Regions from separate parts of the Rhizobium sp. EC-SD404 genome, predicted to be linked through region 2. Evidence: predicted binding sites of a transcription regulator. Region 2 holds the regulator's gene; the other holds the start of a gene.
The links. Region 2 encodes LexA, which represses DNA repair genes until DNA is damaged. Its sites were predicted from a motif close to TGTTCNNNNTGTGTTCNG; they were not measured.
Positions count from the first base shown of each region.

Region 1 (7,838 bases), 1.0 Mb from region 2:
ATCGCCCCCACAGGCGAGACCTGGCGGAACGTCGCGCCCGTCGATCAACGCATGGCAAGGCATGTCCGGCAGACCGGCAAGGGCGCGTCGCATCGCATCGAGGCTCGCCTTGCGAATGTCGATTGCATCGATGCGCCGAGGGCACGACGAGGCGATGGATACATCGCCGCTGGCGAGGATCTGATCAAACAGCTCTTCGCGACGTTTCGCCGTCAGCTTTTTGGAATCATCGAGCCCTTCTGGCACGGCGCCGGCGCGAAAGACCACCGCTGCCGCGACCACCGGCCCGGCCAGTGGACCACGTCCGGCCTCGTCGAGCCCGGCGATCAGGCGAAGTCCCCGGCTGATGGCCGCGAGTTCAAGCGAGAAATCGGGACCTTGCGGAAACTCGAACAGCAGTGAGGATTCGGGCTTTTTCTTGGGGCGACTCATGCCACCGGTTTTCGCATCGAGGCGGTGCACGAACAAGTCTCGCCTTAAGCCAAAGCTGTGACTTGAGCTTGAACAAGTCGCATGGGCCGGGTTGAAAGCTTAGAAGGCGAGGGCGGGCCGCCACATCCAGCAGGATGCGACGGCCCGTCCATCGAGGTCTCGAAACGGGCGACGGATGGGGCAGGGCCGGCCGTTTTTGCTCGAGACCATGACAGGCGCCGCGTTTGCGGCGGACGGCGCCTGTCAAATCGAAATACGTGCTCTGCTTAAAGCAGCGCCAACTGCACCCCATTGCCAAGTGGTGGCACGAAGAGATCTGTGCGCAACGGCCTCCGGCTCGTGTTCAGGCCAAGCCGCTTGGCCGCAAGCGTGAAGCGGCGTCCGAGCTGCCAGGCATAGGGGCCTGCGCCACGCATCCGCTTGCCGAATTCCGCATCGTAGTCCTTTCCGTCCCGCATCGACCTGACGAGCGACATCACGTGCCGGTAGCGATCGGGATAGTTGCGGAGCAGCCAGTCGCGAAACAGCGGACTGACCTCATGCGGCAAACGCAGAAGCACGTAGCCAGCCTCCTTGGCGCCGGCGGCGGCCGCCGAGTCCAAGAGCCGTTCGATCTCGTGATCGTTGAGCCCGGGAATGATTGGCGCAGTCATCACCGAGACCGGAATGCCTGCGTCACTCAGCGCGCGAAGGGCTTCCAGCCTCTTCGGCGGCGTCGATGCCCTTGGCTCCATGCTGCGCGCCAGCTTGCGGTCGAGTGTCGTGATCGAAAGCGCGACCTTGGCGAGACCCCGTTCCGCCATCGATGAAAGAATATCGATGTCGCGCGTCACGAGGGCCGACTTCGTCACGATGCCGACGGGATGATTGGCTGCAGACAGAACTTCCAAGACCTGCCGCATGATGCGCCACTCGCGCTCGATCGGCTGGTAAGGATCGGTGTTGGTACCGATCGCGATGGAGCGCGGTACATAGCCCGGCTTTGCAAGCTCACGCTCCAGCAATTTTGCCGCGTCGGGCTTCGCGAAAAGCTGCGATTCAAAGTCCAAACCGGCGGAAAGCCCCATATAGCTGTGGGTGGGTCTGGCGAAGCAGTAGATGCAGCCATGCTCGCACCCACGATAGGGATTGATAGAGCGATCGAAGGAAATGTCCGGCGACTGGTTGCGGGTGATGATCGTCCGCGGCTTCTCGACCTGCACCTTGGTCTGGAAAGGCGGAAGATCCTCCAGCGTTTCCCAGCCATCATCGAAGACATGACGACTTTCAGATTCGAACCTGCCTGCAGGATTGAGGCCTGCGCCGCGCCCGCGCCGACGCTCGTCGCTGACCCGCAGCTCCGATTGCCGGACCAGAAAGTCCGCAATATCCGGCCGATGCAGTTCCGAAAACGCCGTGTTCTTCAGGTTGGTAAGGGCCGTCATCTGCGCCTCCATCGGGAATCGCGTGTTGATGACTTTATTCCTATCGCAGCAAACGAAACAAAACAAGAACATTTAGCGGCATTGTCATTGTGCGTTGCAATAGGCTAAATCGGATGATGATTTCCGTGATGATCGAAGCAGCCCAGGATGATGAAGCGCTGGCGATGACGCTTGCGATGCTCGTGCCGGGGGCCGTTGAAGGCGTCATCAGCGATGTCACCATTATCGATCGCGGCATGAACGAAGCGTCCCGCACCGTCGCGGATGCGGCCGGTTGCCGGATCATGCCTTCGTCGGATATGCACGCAGCCCTTATCGGGGCGCGCTCGGACTGGTTGATGATGATCGAACCGGGGGCCCGGCTTCTTCCCGGCTGGATCGAACGCCTCTCATCCCATCTCGGCTATGATGGACGTCCGGCTCGCTTCAAGCGCGCTCATCAGGCGCGGGCGTCGGTGCTGGAGCGGTTTCGCCAGCAGCGCTCCACGCTCGCTCTCGGGCTCGTGGTCAAGAAGAGTGCCATCGCGACCCGGCTGGAAGGGGCGGTCGGCCTTCGCGACGTGGCGAAGCTGGTCAAGCCGATGACATTGGATTGCGCTATCGTGCCGGCCGGGCGGGCGCCGCGCCGCGCTTGAGGTGCTCGTCGAGCCTCGGCATGATTTCCACGAAATTGCAGGGCATGTGCCGGTAGTCGAGCTGCAGCTTCAGGATGCCGTCCCAGGCATCTTTGCAGGCGCCGGGGGAGCCCGGCAGCACGAAGACGAAGGTCGCATTCACCACGCCGCCGGTCGCCCGCGACTGGATGGTCGAGGTGCCGATCTTGTCATAGGAAATTCGGTGAAAGACTTCGGAGAATCCGTCCATCCGCTTCTCGAAAATCGGCTCGAGCGCATCGGGTGTGACGTCTCGTCCCGTGAAGCCCGTCCCTCCGGTCGAGATGATCACGTCGATGTCCGCGCGCTTGCTCCATTTCAGCACCTGCTCGCGAATGGCGGGGATGTCGTCGGTCACGACGGTCCGCTCCTTCAGCACGTGCCCGGCCTCCTCAATGCGCGCAACCAGCGTGTCGCCTGACCGGTCCTCGGCAATCGAGCGCGTGTCGGACACCGTCAGCACCGCGATCCCGACGGGTACGAAGGAGCGAGTTTCGTCGATACGGCTCATCGGCTGTTCTCCGTGGCGAAGCTGCGGGTTGCTTTCACATACCAGTGCGGTGCGTGTTCTGCGATTTGGGTGGCTGCGCGTGCTGCCTGATGTGGATCGGCATAGAGGCCGAAACATGTCGCGCCCGAGCCGGACATGCGGGAAAAGAGCGCGTCGCTGGCATCCAGTGCTTCCAATGCCTGTCCGATCTCCGGCGCCAATCCGATCGCGGCTGACTGCAGGTCGTTGCGCGTTTCGCGCAGATACTCGATCACGCTGCTCGGGGTCGAAAGACCTGAAAACGGCGGCAGAGGCCGATTGTCCTTGTGTCCGAGCGCGGCAAACACCGCCGGAGTCGCGACCTGAACGCCGGGATTGACGAGAACGAGATCGAGGCTCGGAAATCCTCCGATCGCCTGAATCAGCTCGCCGATGCCGGTTGCGAGTTGGGGCTGGGAGGACAGGCACATCGGGACATCGGCCCCGAGATTTGCCGCCAACGCAATCAGATCGACATCCCTTGCCCGCCACAGCGCCTGAAGCGCGCGCAGGCAGGCCGCCGCATCTGCAGAACCACCTCCGATGCCCGACGCGATCGGAAGCTGCTTGTCGAGATGCATCGCGATCGAGGGTGCCGCGCGGCCATCTGCGACGAGCGCGGACCGCAGGCGGTCGCGTGCGCGGCTGACGAGGTTGTCGTCCGTGTCCGAAAGCTTGGCGTTGAACGGCCCCGACAGCACGAGGCTGTCTGTCGCCGCCAGTTCAATCGTCAAATTGTCGCCAGCTTCGGTGAAGACGACCAGAGTTTCGAGCAGATGATAGCCATCCGGCCGTCGACCGGTGACATGGAGCGCGAGATTGATCTTGGCGGCAGCATGCTGCGCGACCCGCGAGGCCGTATCCGTATCCCGCATGATTGCACTTGAGTCAGCGGCGGCCGAACCGGTCGAAGGCGGGCCACTGCGGTCGATCATGGCTGCCATGGCTTAGCGGGCAACGACGTCCTGGCTGAAGGTGCGGTGCAGTTCAGGCAGATCCGAGCGCTCGTCGGGATCGGCGACAGCCGGAGGTGTCCGGTTCTCCTCCGGTCCACCGTCAGCGGTCGCCGGCGGCGGCGTATCGTCCAGACCATCCTCGATCTTCGCCTGGATCAGCGGGATCTGATCGTCTTCCGGTTCCAGCGTCAAAGCGCGGTTCCACTGGAACACCGCTTCGAGCCTGCGTCCGACACGCCAATAGGCGTCGCCGAGGTGATCGTTGATCGTCGCATCCGCCGGTCGCAATTCGACTGCGCGTTCGAGTTCCTGCACAGCGGCCTCATAGTCGCCGAGGCGATAATGGGCCCAGCCGAGCGAGTCGACGATGTAACCGTCGTTCGGGCGCAGGGCGACCGCTTGCTCGATCATCTCCATGCCCTCGTCGAGGTTCAGGTTCATGTCGACCCAAGAATAGCCGAGATAGTTCAGAACCTGCGGCTGGTTGGGGAAGAGCTCAAGCGACTTGAGAAAATTCGGCTCGGCCGTTTCCCAATCGTCCAGCCGTTCGTAGGCGATGCCGCGCTGAAAGAAGATGTTCCAGTGGCTGCGGTCCGCATCGTCACCGATCGTCTCGGCGGCACGGTCGTAATTGGCGGCCATCTCCTCGTACTGCTCGGCCGACGAAAGCACGCTGCCATAGGCGAGATAGGACCGCATGTCGTCCGGATCGGCTTCGATCAAAGACTGCAGATAGGTTTTTGCCTCGTCGGTCCGGCCGAGATCGGCGAGATTGAGCCCCAGCTGCAGCTCCGCGATCCGCCGCATGGGCGAATCTTCGGGAATGCTCTCATAGATCGCGATAGCCTGTTCGGACTGCTCCATGTTTTCGGCAAGCCCGCCGAGAAGAATGAGTGTCGCAGCGTTTTCCGGATCGAGCACGCGAGCGAGCTGAAGATAAAGGGTGACGATCTCTTCGGCGCCTTCCCGGTTCAATGCGGCGGCAACCGTGTGCAGGACCGAAGCAGAGCCATCCTGGGCGTTTTCGATATCGGAAGGCGGGTTTTCACCGTCCTCGATCGACTGCCGCAACGCCGTCAGTGGCGCATAATCCGGGGAAAAGGTCTCGCCCGTCGAGATGACGTTGAGAGCGGCCTGCTGATCGCCTTCACGCGCTTCCAGCGCTGCAAGAGCCATGACGGCGCGCATGTAGGTGTCGGGCGCGGCACCGCCGCCGGCTTGGTCGGTGATTGCCGCATTGAGACGGCTGCGCGCCTCGGCGACGTTGCCGCCGGCTGCCGCGATCGATCCACCATGGAAGTTGAGGAAAATGCCGTACCATTCGGGCCCTTGAAGCTCGTCGATCATCGTCAACGCTTCATCGGTCTCGCCCCGGCCGAGCCGTGCCCATGAACGCAACAGGCCGGAAAGCAGGCGATCGAGTTCGTTGACGCCGTCATAGTCGAGCAGCGTTTCGACCTTGTTGAATTCCCGATTGCGAAGCGCTTCGACGGCGCGGATCAGGTCGGTTGCCCGCTCTATGGATGCGTCGTCCTTCAGTTCGTCGGCGAGGACAAGCCCTTGCTCGAACTCGCCCTCGGCGATGTGGGCGAGCATCAACCGCTGCTTGATCTCATTGTTGCTGGGATCGAAGGCGAGCGCTCGGGCATAGAACCCGATTGCCGACGCCGTGTCCCGATCCACATCCGCGGTACGCGCCGCCAGGAATGCGCCTGCGAAGCTGCCGATCGATTCAGCCTCGAGCGGGATGGCAGGGGTTTCTTCAGCGGCTTCCGCGGGAGGCGCTGCCGCCTCTTGCGCGCTCGCCGACATCGGAGCGGAGACACCAACCAGCGCAGCAATCAAACCGATCGCCGCCGATCCTGCCAGCCGCTCGATCCATCCCTTCAACATTCGCAAGCCCTTCCAGTCTTCGGCACGGTCGCGCCTGTTGGGCCACCGTCTGACAGCACAGCATGGCTTTTTTTGGTGGCTTGGCAATAAGCGCCGGGTCACGCCTTTGTGTGCGCCGAAAAGCGCACCTTGGCCGGTGTCCCGCGCTCAGGTCACCCGGCTGATGCAGAAATCGATCACTTCGAGCAGCGCTGCCTTGTGCGGTGATTCGGGCATCGGGGCGAGCGCGTCGCGGGCCATGTCGCCGTAGTGATTGGCGCGTGCGATCGTGTCGGACAAGGCGTTGTACTTGGTCATTAGACCCAGCGCTTTCTCCAGGGCGACGTCGTTATTGTCACCCGTTTCGATCGCCGAACGCCAGAACGCGCGCTCGTCTTCCGTGCCGCGGCGGTAGGACAGGACGATCGGCAACGTGACCTTGCCCTCGCGGAAATCGTCGCCGACATTCTTGCCCAGATCGGCAGCCTTGCCGCCATAATCGAGCACGTCGTCGACGAGCTGGAAGGCGAGGCCGAGATTGGTGCCGTAGGAAGACAGCGCCTTGCGGGTCGCCTTGTCGGACCCGGCAACGATCGGGCCGACTTCGGCGGCTGCGGCAAAGAGAGCCGCGGTCTTGGCGCGAATGACGGCGAGATAGTCGTCTTCCGTTGTTTCCATGTTCTTGGCGACGGACAATTGCAGCACTTCGCCTTCGGCGATGACAGCTGCAGCGCTCGAAAGCACGTCCAGAGCATCCAGCGAACCGACCTCGACCATCATCTTGAAGGCTTGGCCGAGCAGGAAGTCGCCGACGAGCACACTCGCCTGGTTGCCCCAGATGATGCGGGCCGTGGAGGAGCCGCGACGCATGTCGCTTTCATCCACCACGTCGTCATGCAGCAGCGTCGCCGTATGCATGAACTCGACAGAGGTCGCGAGCTTGATGTGATGATCGCCGGAATAGCCGCACATCTGCGCCGCCGCGAGCGTCAGCATGGGGCGCAGTCGCTTGCCGCCGGATGCGATCAGATGCCGCGCGATTTCCGGGATCATCTCCACATGGGAGCCGGCCTTCGCAAGGATCAGTTGATTGACGCGCTCCATGTCGGCTTTCGTCAAATCCTGCAAAGGTTTGACGGACGCTGCCTGATTCTTTTTCTCGTCCAGCGGGATGACGACGCCCACGCGCTCACACTCCTGTTCAAATTCTGGTTGAAAGCATAGAAAGGGGCGGGTTGCCCGGCAAGTGGCGAATTGGCGCGCTCACAGCGACGCGCATGATGAAAGGAACGGCCATGGAGGAATTGATCAGGACGAACGATCCGGTGATCATCTCCTTTGCCGAAAGTCTTCTGAAGGAAGCGGAGATCGGCTATTTCATCGCCGACCAGAACATGAGCATCGCGGAAGGGTCGATCGGCGTGCTTGCCAAGCGCATTCTCGTCGATTCCGATCAAGCCATCGAGGCGCGCCGGCTGATGATCGATGCTGGTATCGGCCAGGAACTGCGCGAACAGCGGTGAGGGTTCGGTGACCGGATCTTCTGCCCGCGAAGACGATCAATTTGCCGAGACGATCGACGCCTTCCATCGCGGCGGCTTCGCGCTCGTGCAGCCGAAGGGCAGGGGCCACCGCGCCGGCATGGACGCCATGCTTCTTGCCGCGATGGTGCCCGGATCGGCCAAGGGCCATCTCGCCGATCTCGGCGCCGGTGCAGGCGCCGCCGGTTTGGCCGCTGCCTCGCGCGTTGGCGCACTGAGAGTCACCCTATTCGAACGCTCGGCGATGATGGCGGACTTTGCCCGCCGATCGCTTATTCTCGAGCAGAACCGGCATTTGGAGGATCGCGTCGATATCGTCGAGGCGGACGTGACGCTGACGGGGCGGGCGCGTGTCGCTGTGGGCCTCAAGGACGATGCCTTCGAGCATGTGATCATGAACCCGCCGTTCAATCCGGAAGCCGACCGCCAGA
Region 1 is NZ_LR701459.1:3,215,528-3,223,365, reverse strand. It holds gene rnhB (ribonuclease HII) at 1-432, opposite strand, end outside; gene GC125_RS16365 (PA0069 family radical SAM protein) at 699-1,856, opposite strand; gene GC125_RS16360 (glycosyl transferase family 2) at 1,985-2,491, shown strand; gene moaB (molybdenum cofactor biosynthesis protein B) at 2,454-3,020, opposite strand; gene GC125_RS16350 (4-(cytidine 5'-diphospho)-2-C-methyl-D-erythritol kinase) at 3,017-3,913, opposite strand; gene GC125_RS16345 (tetratricopeptide repeat protein) at 3,986-5,887, opposite strand; gene GC125_RS16340 (polyprenyl synthetase family protein) at 6,035-7,051, opposite strand; gene GC125_RS16335 (putative signal transducing protein) at 7,162-7,389, shown strand; gene GC125_RS16330 (tRNA1(Val) (adenine(37)-N6)-methyltransferase) at 7,397-7,838, shown strand, end outside.
Region 1: GC125_RS16360 (glycosyl transferase family 2) is a predicted target of LexA. The motif match lies at 1,910-1,927, and genes of this name have one in related genera.

Region 2 (7,838 bases):
CCGATTTGCAGGCGGAACAGCGCGCAGCGGCACTCGCTGCCCGCGCCGAAGAACTGCGCGCTTCCGTAGCCGACGGCACGCCGCTCGCTGATATTGCGACGGAACTCGGCACGAACGTGCGCACGGAATACAATCTCCAGCGCGACAGCGAGAACCCCACATTCGGGCCGGAGGCGATCGCGGCTGCCTTTGCCGGTCCTGGTGGCCACGTGGCGACCGCGCAGGACGCGGATGGCGCAGGCCAGATCGTCATGCGCGTCAACGAGGTAGCAATCTCCGCATCGAAGGCGATCCCCGACCAGGAGCGGACCGCCATTGCTCGCAGCGGCGGCGACGATCTGCTCGACCAGCTCGTGACCCGTTTGCAGGCGGAATATCCGGTGCGGATCAACCAGCAGCTCGGCACGCAGGCGCTCGGCTTTTAAAGACGCGACATCGGGGGATGCCGTGATGGCAGACATGAAGAGCTACCTCGCCAAGGCCGCGTCCGGTGTCCCGCTGTCGCGCGACGACGCCAAGGCGGCGTTTGACATCATGATGTCCGGCGATGCCACACCGAGCCAGATCGGCGGGTTCCTGATGGCGCTCAGGGTGCGCGGCGAGACGGTCGACGAGATCGTCGGCGCCGTGACCACCATGCGCAGCAAAATGGTGACCGTCGAGGCGCCCGCCGATTCGATCGACATCGTCGGCACGGGCGGCGACGGAACCGGCACGTATAACGTCTCCACCTGCGCGGCCTTCATCGTGGCGGGCTGCGGCGTTCCCGTCGCCAAGCACGGTAACCGCGCGCTGTCGTCTAAATCCGGTGCTGCGGACGCCTTGATGGCGCTCGGCGTTGCGATCGATCTCAAGGCGCCGGCTATCGCGGCCTGCATCGAGGAAGCCGGCATCGGCTTCATGTTCGCCCCCGCCCACCACGCCGCGATGCGCCATGTGGGCCCGACGCGTGTGGAACTCGGCACCCGAACGATCTTCAATCTGCTCGGCCCACTGTCAAATCCCGCCGGCGCCAAGCGGCAGTTGCTGGGCGTCTTCGCGCCGGAATGGCTGGAGCCGCTGGCCGAGGTGCTGAAGGATCTCGGATCGGAGCGCGTCTGGGTCGTCCACGGTGATGGTCTCGACGAGATGACGACCACGGGGCGAACGGATATCGTTGCCCTGGAGAACGGGTCGATCCGGCGTTTCTCGATCGAGCCGGAAGAACTCGGCCTGAAGCGCGTGTCGATCGATGCGCTGAAAGGCGCGGACGGAGCGCATAACGCAAAGGCGTTGCAGGCAGTTCTTCGCGGCTCGAAAGATGCCTATCGCGAGATTTCGCTGCTGAATGCCGGCGCATCGCTGGTGGTTGCCGGCCGTGCAGAGACGGTTGCGGAAGGTCTGGAGCTTGCGGCGAAATCGATTGACGACGGCGCGGCGCTTGCCGTGCTGGAGCGGCTCGTTGCGGTCTCGCAGCGCCACGCGGCCGCGGCATGATGAAGAAGCGGCTTGATATGAAGGAAATGAGGCGTTGAGCGATATCCTGACCCGCATCGAAGCCTACAAGCGCGAAGAGATCGCTGCCGCCAAGGCTGCCCGGCCGCTTGCAGAGGTGAAGGCAGCGCTTGCGAATGTCGACGCGCCGCGCGGGTTCCTGGCCGCGATTGAGGAGAAACGCGCTCATGGTCAGTTCGCTCTGATCGCCGAGATCAAAAAGGCCAGCCCGTCCAAGGGTCTCATCCGCGCCGATTTCGATCCGCCGGCGCTTGCCCGAGCCTATGAGGCGGGCGGCGCGGCCTGCCTGTCGATTCTGACCGACACCCCATCGTTCATGGGCGCGCCGGAATTCCTCGTCGCTGCCCGTTCTGCGACGACGCTGCCAGTCATCCGCAAGGATTTCCTCTTCGAGCCGTACCAGGTCTTTGAGGCCCGGGCGATGGGCGCCGATGCCATCCTCGTCATCATGGCCTGTCTCGACGATGCCATGGCCCTCGAGCTTCACGATACGGCGACCGATCTCGGAATGGACGTGCTTGTCGAAGTGCATGACGAGGCTGAAATGGAGCGCGCGCTGGTGCTGACCTCACCGCTCATCGGCATCAACAACCGCAATCTGCGCACCTTCGACGTGTCGCTCGAAACCAGCGAGCGCCTCGCCCCGATGGCTGCCGGTCGTCATCTTGTCGGCGAAAGCGGCATCTTCACCCATGAGGACTGCCTGCGTCTCGAGCGCGCCGGTATCGGCACGTTCCTCGTCGGCGAAAGCCTGATGCGCATCGACGATGTCGCCGGCGCGACGGAGACGCTGCTTACGGGCAAACTTCAGGTGGCAGCGCAATGAGCGACGAACCGCGGCTCACACATCTCGACGAACGCGGGCGTGCCACCATGGTCGATGTCGGCGGCAAGGCCGAGACCGAGCGTGTCGCCATCGCCGAAGGCTTCGTGAAGATGGCCCCGGAAACGCTCGCTCTCATTCAATCGGGCAGCGCTGCAAAGGGCGACGTCATCGCCACGGCGCGCATTGCCGGCATCATGGCTGCCAAGCGGACTGCCGACCTCATCCCGCTTTGCCATCCGCTGATGCTGACCAAGGTGTCTGTAACGATCGAGGCAGCGGATACCCTGCCCGGCCTGCGTGTCGAGGCCATGGCGCGTCTCACGGGCCGCACAGGCGTCGAGATGGAAGCGCTGACGGCCGTGTCTGTTGCCTGCCTCACCATCTACGATATGGCGAAAGCGGTCGACAAAGCGATGGAAATCACCGGTATCCGACTGCTGTCGAAGACGGGCGGCAAGTCCGGCGATTGGACTTTTCCGGGTAATGACGGGGCACCCTGACCATGGCGCTGCTGCCCGTCGATGATGCACTGTCGCTGATCCTCGCTGACGCTCGACCGATCGACGATATCGAGAATGTGCCTTTGAATGCCGCGTGGGGCCGCGTGCTCGCCGAACCACTTATCGCGAGGCGCGATCAACCTCCGTTTCCCGCCTCCGCCATGGACGGCTACGCCGTGATTGCAGCCGATACGGCAGAACCAGGCGCCACGCTCACCGTCATCGGCGAATCGGCCGCCGGCCATGGTTTCCCAGGCGCCATCGGACGCGGCGAGACCGTCCGCATCTTTACCGGCGCGCCGGTTCCGCACGGTGCCGATGCGATTCTCATCCAGGAAAACGCAAGGCCCCTCGACGCAAACCGGATCGACGTTCTAGAGCCTGTCCAGTCCGGGCGTTTCGTGCGGCGTGCAGGCCTCGATTTCCACCGGGGTGAAACGGTCATTGCCAAGGGCGCGATGCTCGATGCCGGCCGGCTGACACTGGCAGCAGCCATGAACCTCCCTTCCCTGCCCGTTCATCGTCGTCCGCGCGTCGCCATCCTCGCGACTGGCGACGAACTCGTGCAGCCGGGCGCGGACCCACGAGACGATCAGATCATCGCATCCAACAGCTTCGGTGTCGCTGCGATCGTCAAGGAAGCAGGAGGCGACCCGATCGACCTCGGCATCGCCGCCGACACCGAGGATGCCCTGAATCGATCGATCGATGCCGCACAGGCGGCAGGCGCCGATATCCTCGTAACGCTTGGTGGCGCCTCGGTCGGCGATCACGACCTCGTTCGCAACGTGCTGGAATCGCGCGGCCTTGAGTTGGCGTTCTGGAAGATCGCCATGCGCCCCGGCAAACCTCTGATGAGCGGCCGCATCGGCCCGATGCATGTTCTGGGATTGCCCGGAAACCCGGTTTCGAGCCTCGTCTGCTCTTACGTCTTCCTCACGCCGCTGATCGCAAAGCTCGCTGGCCGCGCCCATCATCTGCAGATGGTGGATGCGGTTCTGGATGTCGACCTCGCCGAAAACGACGTGCGCCAGGATTATCTGCGCGCGGCGATGCGCCGACGGGCGGACGGAAAGTTGGTCGCCACCCCTGCCACCAAGCAGGATTCCTCCATGATGCGCGTGTTCGCCGAGGCGGACGGCCTCGTCATCCGGCAACCATTTGCCCCCGCCGCCAAGATGGGAGACACCGTGCGGGCGATCGTCTTGCGACGGATCTAGCCACGGTTTTCCCTGGCGGACTTGCGGAACACAAAAGGAACAGATAAAGTGTGTTCCACATTTGTTTCCATCCGATCGAGCGGGGGCCCAAGCAGCCGATGTTGACGCGTAAGCAGCAGGAACTGCTTCTTTTCATCCATGAGCGTCTGAAGGAAAGCGGCGTACCGCCATCTTTCGACGAGATGAAAGAAGCCCTCGATCTCGCGTCTAAATCGGGGATCCACCGCCTCATCATCGCGCTAGAGGAACGCGGCTTCATTCGCCGTCTGCCGAACCGTGCGCGTGCGCTGGAAGTCATCAAGCTGCCGGACAGCTACAACGCGGCAGTGCCGCAGCGTCGCGGCTTTTCGCCGAGTGTCATCGAAGGATCGCTTGGCAAGACGCCGAAGCCCGAGATTGCAGCCGAGCGCCGCCAGAGCGAGATGCCGCGCGACAACGACAATCGCGCCATCAGCGTGCCCGTCATGGGCCGTATCGCGGCGGGTGTGCCGATCTCCGCCATCCAGAACAATACCCATTCGATTGCCGTTCCACCGGACATGCTCGGCGGCGGCGAACATTACGCGCTCGAGGTCAAGGGCGATTCGATGATCGAAGCCGGCATCTTCGACGGCGACACGGTCATCATCAAGAACTCCTCGACGGCCAATCCCGGCGACATCGTCGTGGCTCTGGTCGACGACGAGGAAGCGACGTTGAAGCGTTTCCGTCGCAAAGGTGCATCCGTCGCGCTCGAGGCCGCCAACCCGGCTTATGAAACGCGGATTTTCGGCCCGGATCGCGTCAAGATCCAGGGGAAGCTCGTCGGGCTCATTCGGCGCTATCACTGATCCAGGCTATCGGCAGCTCTTCCGTCTCCGCTCATGTTCGTGTTGACGGAAGAGGCGCCATCCGTGCCGGGCTCGGCAAAACTTCCCGTTCTCCAGTCATAGTAGCGGTGTCGCGTCCAAGCGCGCATCCGGCCGGCAGACTGCTCGAAGCGGAACGTCGGCTGCTGGTCAAGGTGTGCACTCTGCCCATTGCCTGCAGCACGCGCTTCGTTCGCCGCGAATCCGTCTCCCCTCGTTTCAGCGTAGACGGCGATTGCGCCGGTCTCACGCAATGTGCGGGCGGTGAAGAGCGTCGCGCCCGACCGGCATTCGCGCATCGACAGCGGTATCGGAATGATCGCGATATCGGTCATGTCGCATGCGGGGCCGACATAGGCCGGCTCCTCCAGCCAGGCGATCGTTGTGCCGTTTTCCATGCGAGCCACGCAAAACGCACCTCGGCGGCATTGGAACACGCCTGTTATTTGCCCATCACTCAGTTCGCGGATCGCCTGACGCATCATTCCGTAGGCAATGGCGGGGTCGATTTCGGCTTCGCCCTCGACCGGCTCGGCAGGCGCCTGGGTTGACGTGTGGTCAGCCTGTGCATCGACAACGACGATTGGCGGGACATGGGTCTCCAGCCGGGTTGCCGTCGCCCACTGATCGAAGATGAAGCTGCTCGGACGCGCACGGTTGGTGGCCAAGCCGTCATCGCGCAAGATCGCGGCCAAGCGGCCGTCCTCTGCGATCAGCAGCAATGGCGGGTCGGCGCGTATGTCGGACACCATGATCAGCGCGGCGGCAGACGCGGGTATCATCGCGACATTTCGCAGCCATGTTCGGGCAAAGACGAGAATGAGCAACGCCAGCGACAGAAGCGCAGTGACGGCACCCGGAATCTGACCCGTAGCAAAACCGTCGCCATAGTCGGCGACATGATGGCCGATGGCAATGACCGCCTGGAGACCAACACCCATGATCGTGAGGAAGATCGCGTCGAGGCCGAACGGCATCGTCAGGAGCGCAAGGGTGCCGAACGGCATGACGATGATGGAGATGACGGGCATTGCGATCACATTGGCGATCATCCCGTAGCTCGACATGCGGTGGAAGTGGTGAGCGGAGAATATCCCCGTCGCGGCTCCGGCGATCAGCGAGGTCACGGCCAAGCCGAGGATCAGCCCCGTCCAGCGCCAGACGAAGCCCGGTTTGGCGCTGGAGAACTCCGGAGCCTTGTTCTTGTTGCGCGCGGCCCAGCCGCCATAGGCGGCGATGAGGGCCGCAGTGGCCGCGAAAGACATCTGGAAACCGGGCGATGTCACCGCCGACGGCGTGACGAGAAGGATGAGAAAGGCCGCGATCGCGACGTTGCGCATAGTCAGCGCGGCCCGATCGAGCAGCACCGCGACCAGCATGACGACCACCATGATCCACGCCCGTTGCGCGGAGATGACGGCTCCTGAAATCAGCAGGTAGAAGGTGGAAGTGCCGATGGCGCCGAGCGCCGCGAATTTCTTGACGGGCCAGGCCTGGGCGATGCCCGGCACGAGCGCGAAGCCAAGGCGCAGCCCGGTGAACATCAAGGCTGCTGCCAGCGACATGTGCAGGCCGGAGATCGAGAGGATGTGGGCGAGCCCGGTGATGCGGAAGGCTTCGTTCGTCTCCTCGGAGATCGAGCGGCGGTCGGACACGGTCATCGCCGCCGCGACGGCGCCCGCATCCCCCGGGATCACCTCCTTGATCCGAAAGGCGATGGTTTCGCGCAGTTCGGTCGTCCATTGCGCGATCCGATCTTCGAAACCCTCATCGACCCTTTCACCGGGCATGATACCGGGTGGCCCGTAGAAGAAGCCGAAGGCTCCGATACCGGCGAAATAGGAGTTGAAGGCGAAATCGAACGTGCCTGGCATCGCGGGACCAGATGGGGGCGCCAGACGCGCCAGGCCGATGATGGACGCGCCGATCTCGATATCGGGATGGTCGCTGCGCGCCAGCAGCCGCACGCGTTCTGGCGGCCGCCGCAATGTCGGGTCGTGCGTAGACCTGACTTCGACCAGGTAGCGCCAACGCCCCTCCTCATCGATTTCGCGTGCCAGCACCCGACCGGAGATCGTTGTTACCACCGGACTGTCCAGCACGGTGATTGCGCGGCGATCCGCCTCCGCCGCTGCGGAGGCCAGCCCGGCAAGGATCAGGCACAGCGCGCTCAGCAGGTTTCGCAGCCGGTTCGAGGTGAGTGCCGCGGCCAATCCGACTGCCACGGTCAAACCGAACGTCACAAGAAACGGCGGATCACTCGGCAAGATGCGCCAGAGCGCGGCGCCGGTCGCGAAGAAAGCGGAAGCCCAGAGAAACAGCGCGCCATGGCCACGCTCTTCCTCAAGCGCCTGCCTCAAATTCCATTGCGGCAAACGCGGACGCCGAGATTGAGAACGGCTGACAGTGCGCAGAGGGTCGCTTTCGGGATCGTCGTCGACATAGGGATCGGGCGGGTCGAACGCAAACGCAGTCCGCTCGCAAGCGGAGCCATTCACTGGCTCGCGTTCAGCATCGGCATGCGCCATGCGGTTCAGGCCCCCTCGCCTTGGTGCACGATACACCGCAAGCCTTGCGCTGTCGCCCTCGTGTGTTAGATCACCGCCAACATGCCGATGCGGCCTTCAAAGGCCCGATTGTCGCTCAACCCAGCATCACTGACAGGTTCAAGATCATGTCCGAAGGGATCGTCACCCGCTTCGCACCCTCGCCCACTGGATACCTCCATATCGGCGGCGCGCGAACGGCTCTGTTCAATTGGCTTTATTCCCAGAACCGGGGCGGCAAGATGCTGCTGCGCATCGAGGATACCGATCGCGCGCGCTCGACCGATGCTGCCGTCGATGCCATTCTCGACGGGCTGACCTGGTTGGGTCTCTCCTGGGATGGCGAACCGATCTCGCAGTTCGAACGGGCCGAGCGTCACCGCGAAATCGCTGAGGAACTGGTG
Region 2 is NZ_LR701459.1:2,182,216-2,190,053, reverse strand. It holds gene GC125_RS11240 (peptidylprolyl isomerase) at 1-425, shown strand, start outside; gene trpD (anthranilate phosphoribosyltransferase) at 451-1,476, shown strand; gene trpC (indole-3-glycerol phosphate synthase TrpC) at 1,511-2,320, shown strand; gene moaC (cyclic pyranopterin monophosphate synthase MoaC) at 2,317-2,820, shown strand; gene GC125_RS11220 (molybdopterin molybdotransferase MoeA) at 2,823-4,040, shown strand; gene lexA (transcriptional repressor LexA) at 4,139-4,870, shown strand; gene GC125_RS11210 (ComEC/Rec2 family competence protein) at 4,864-7,416, opposite strand; gene gltX (glutamate--tRNA ligase) at 7,563-7,838, shown strand, end outside.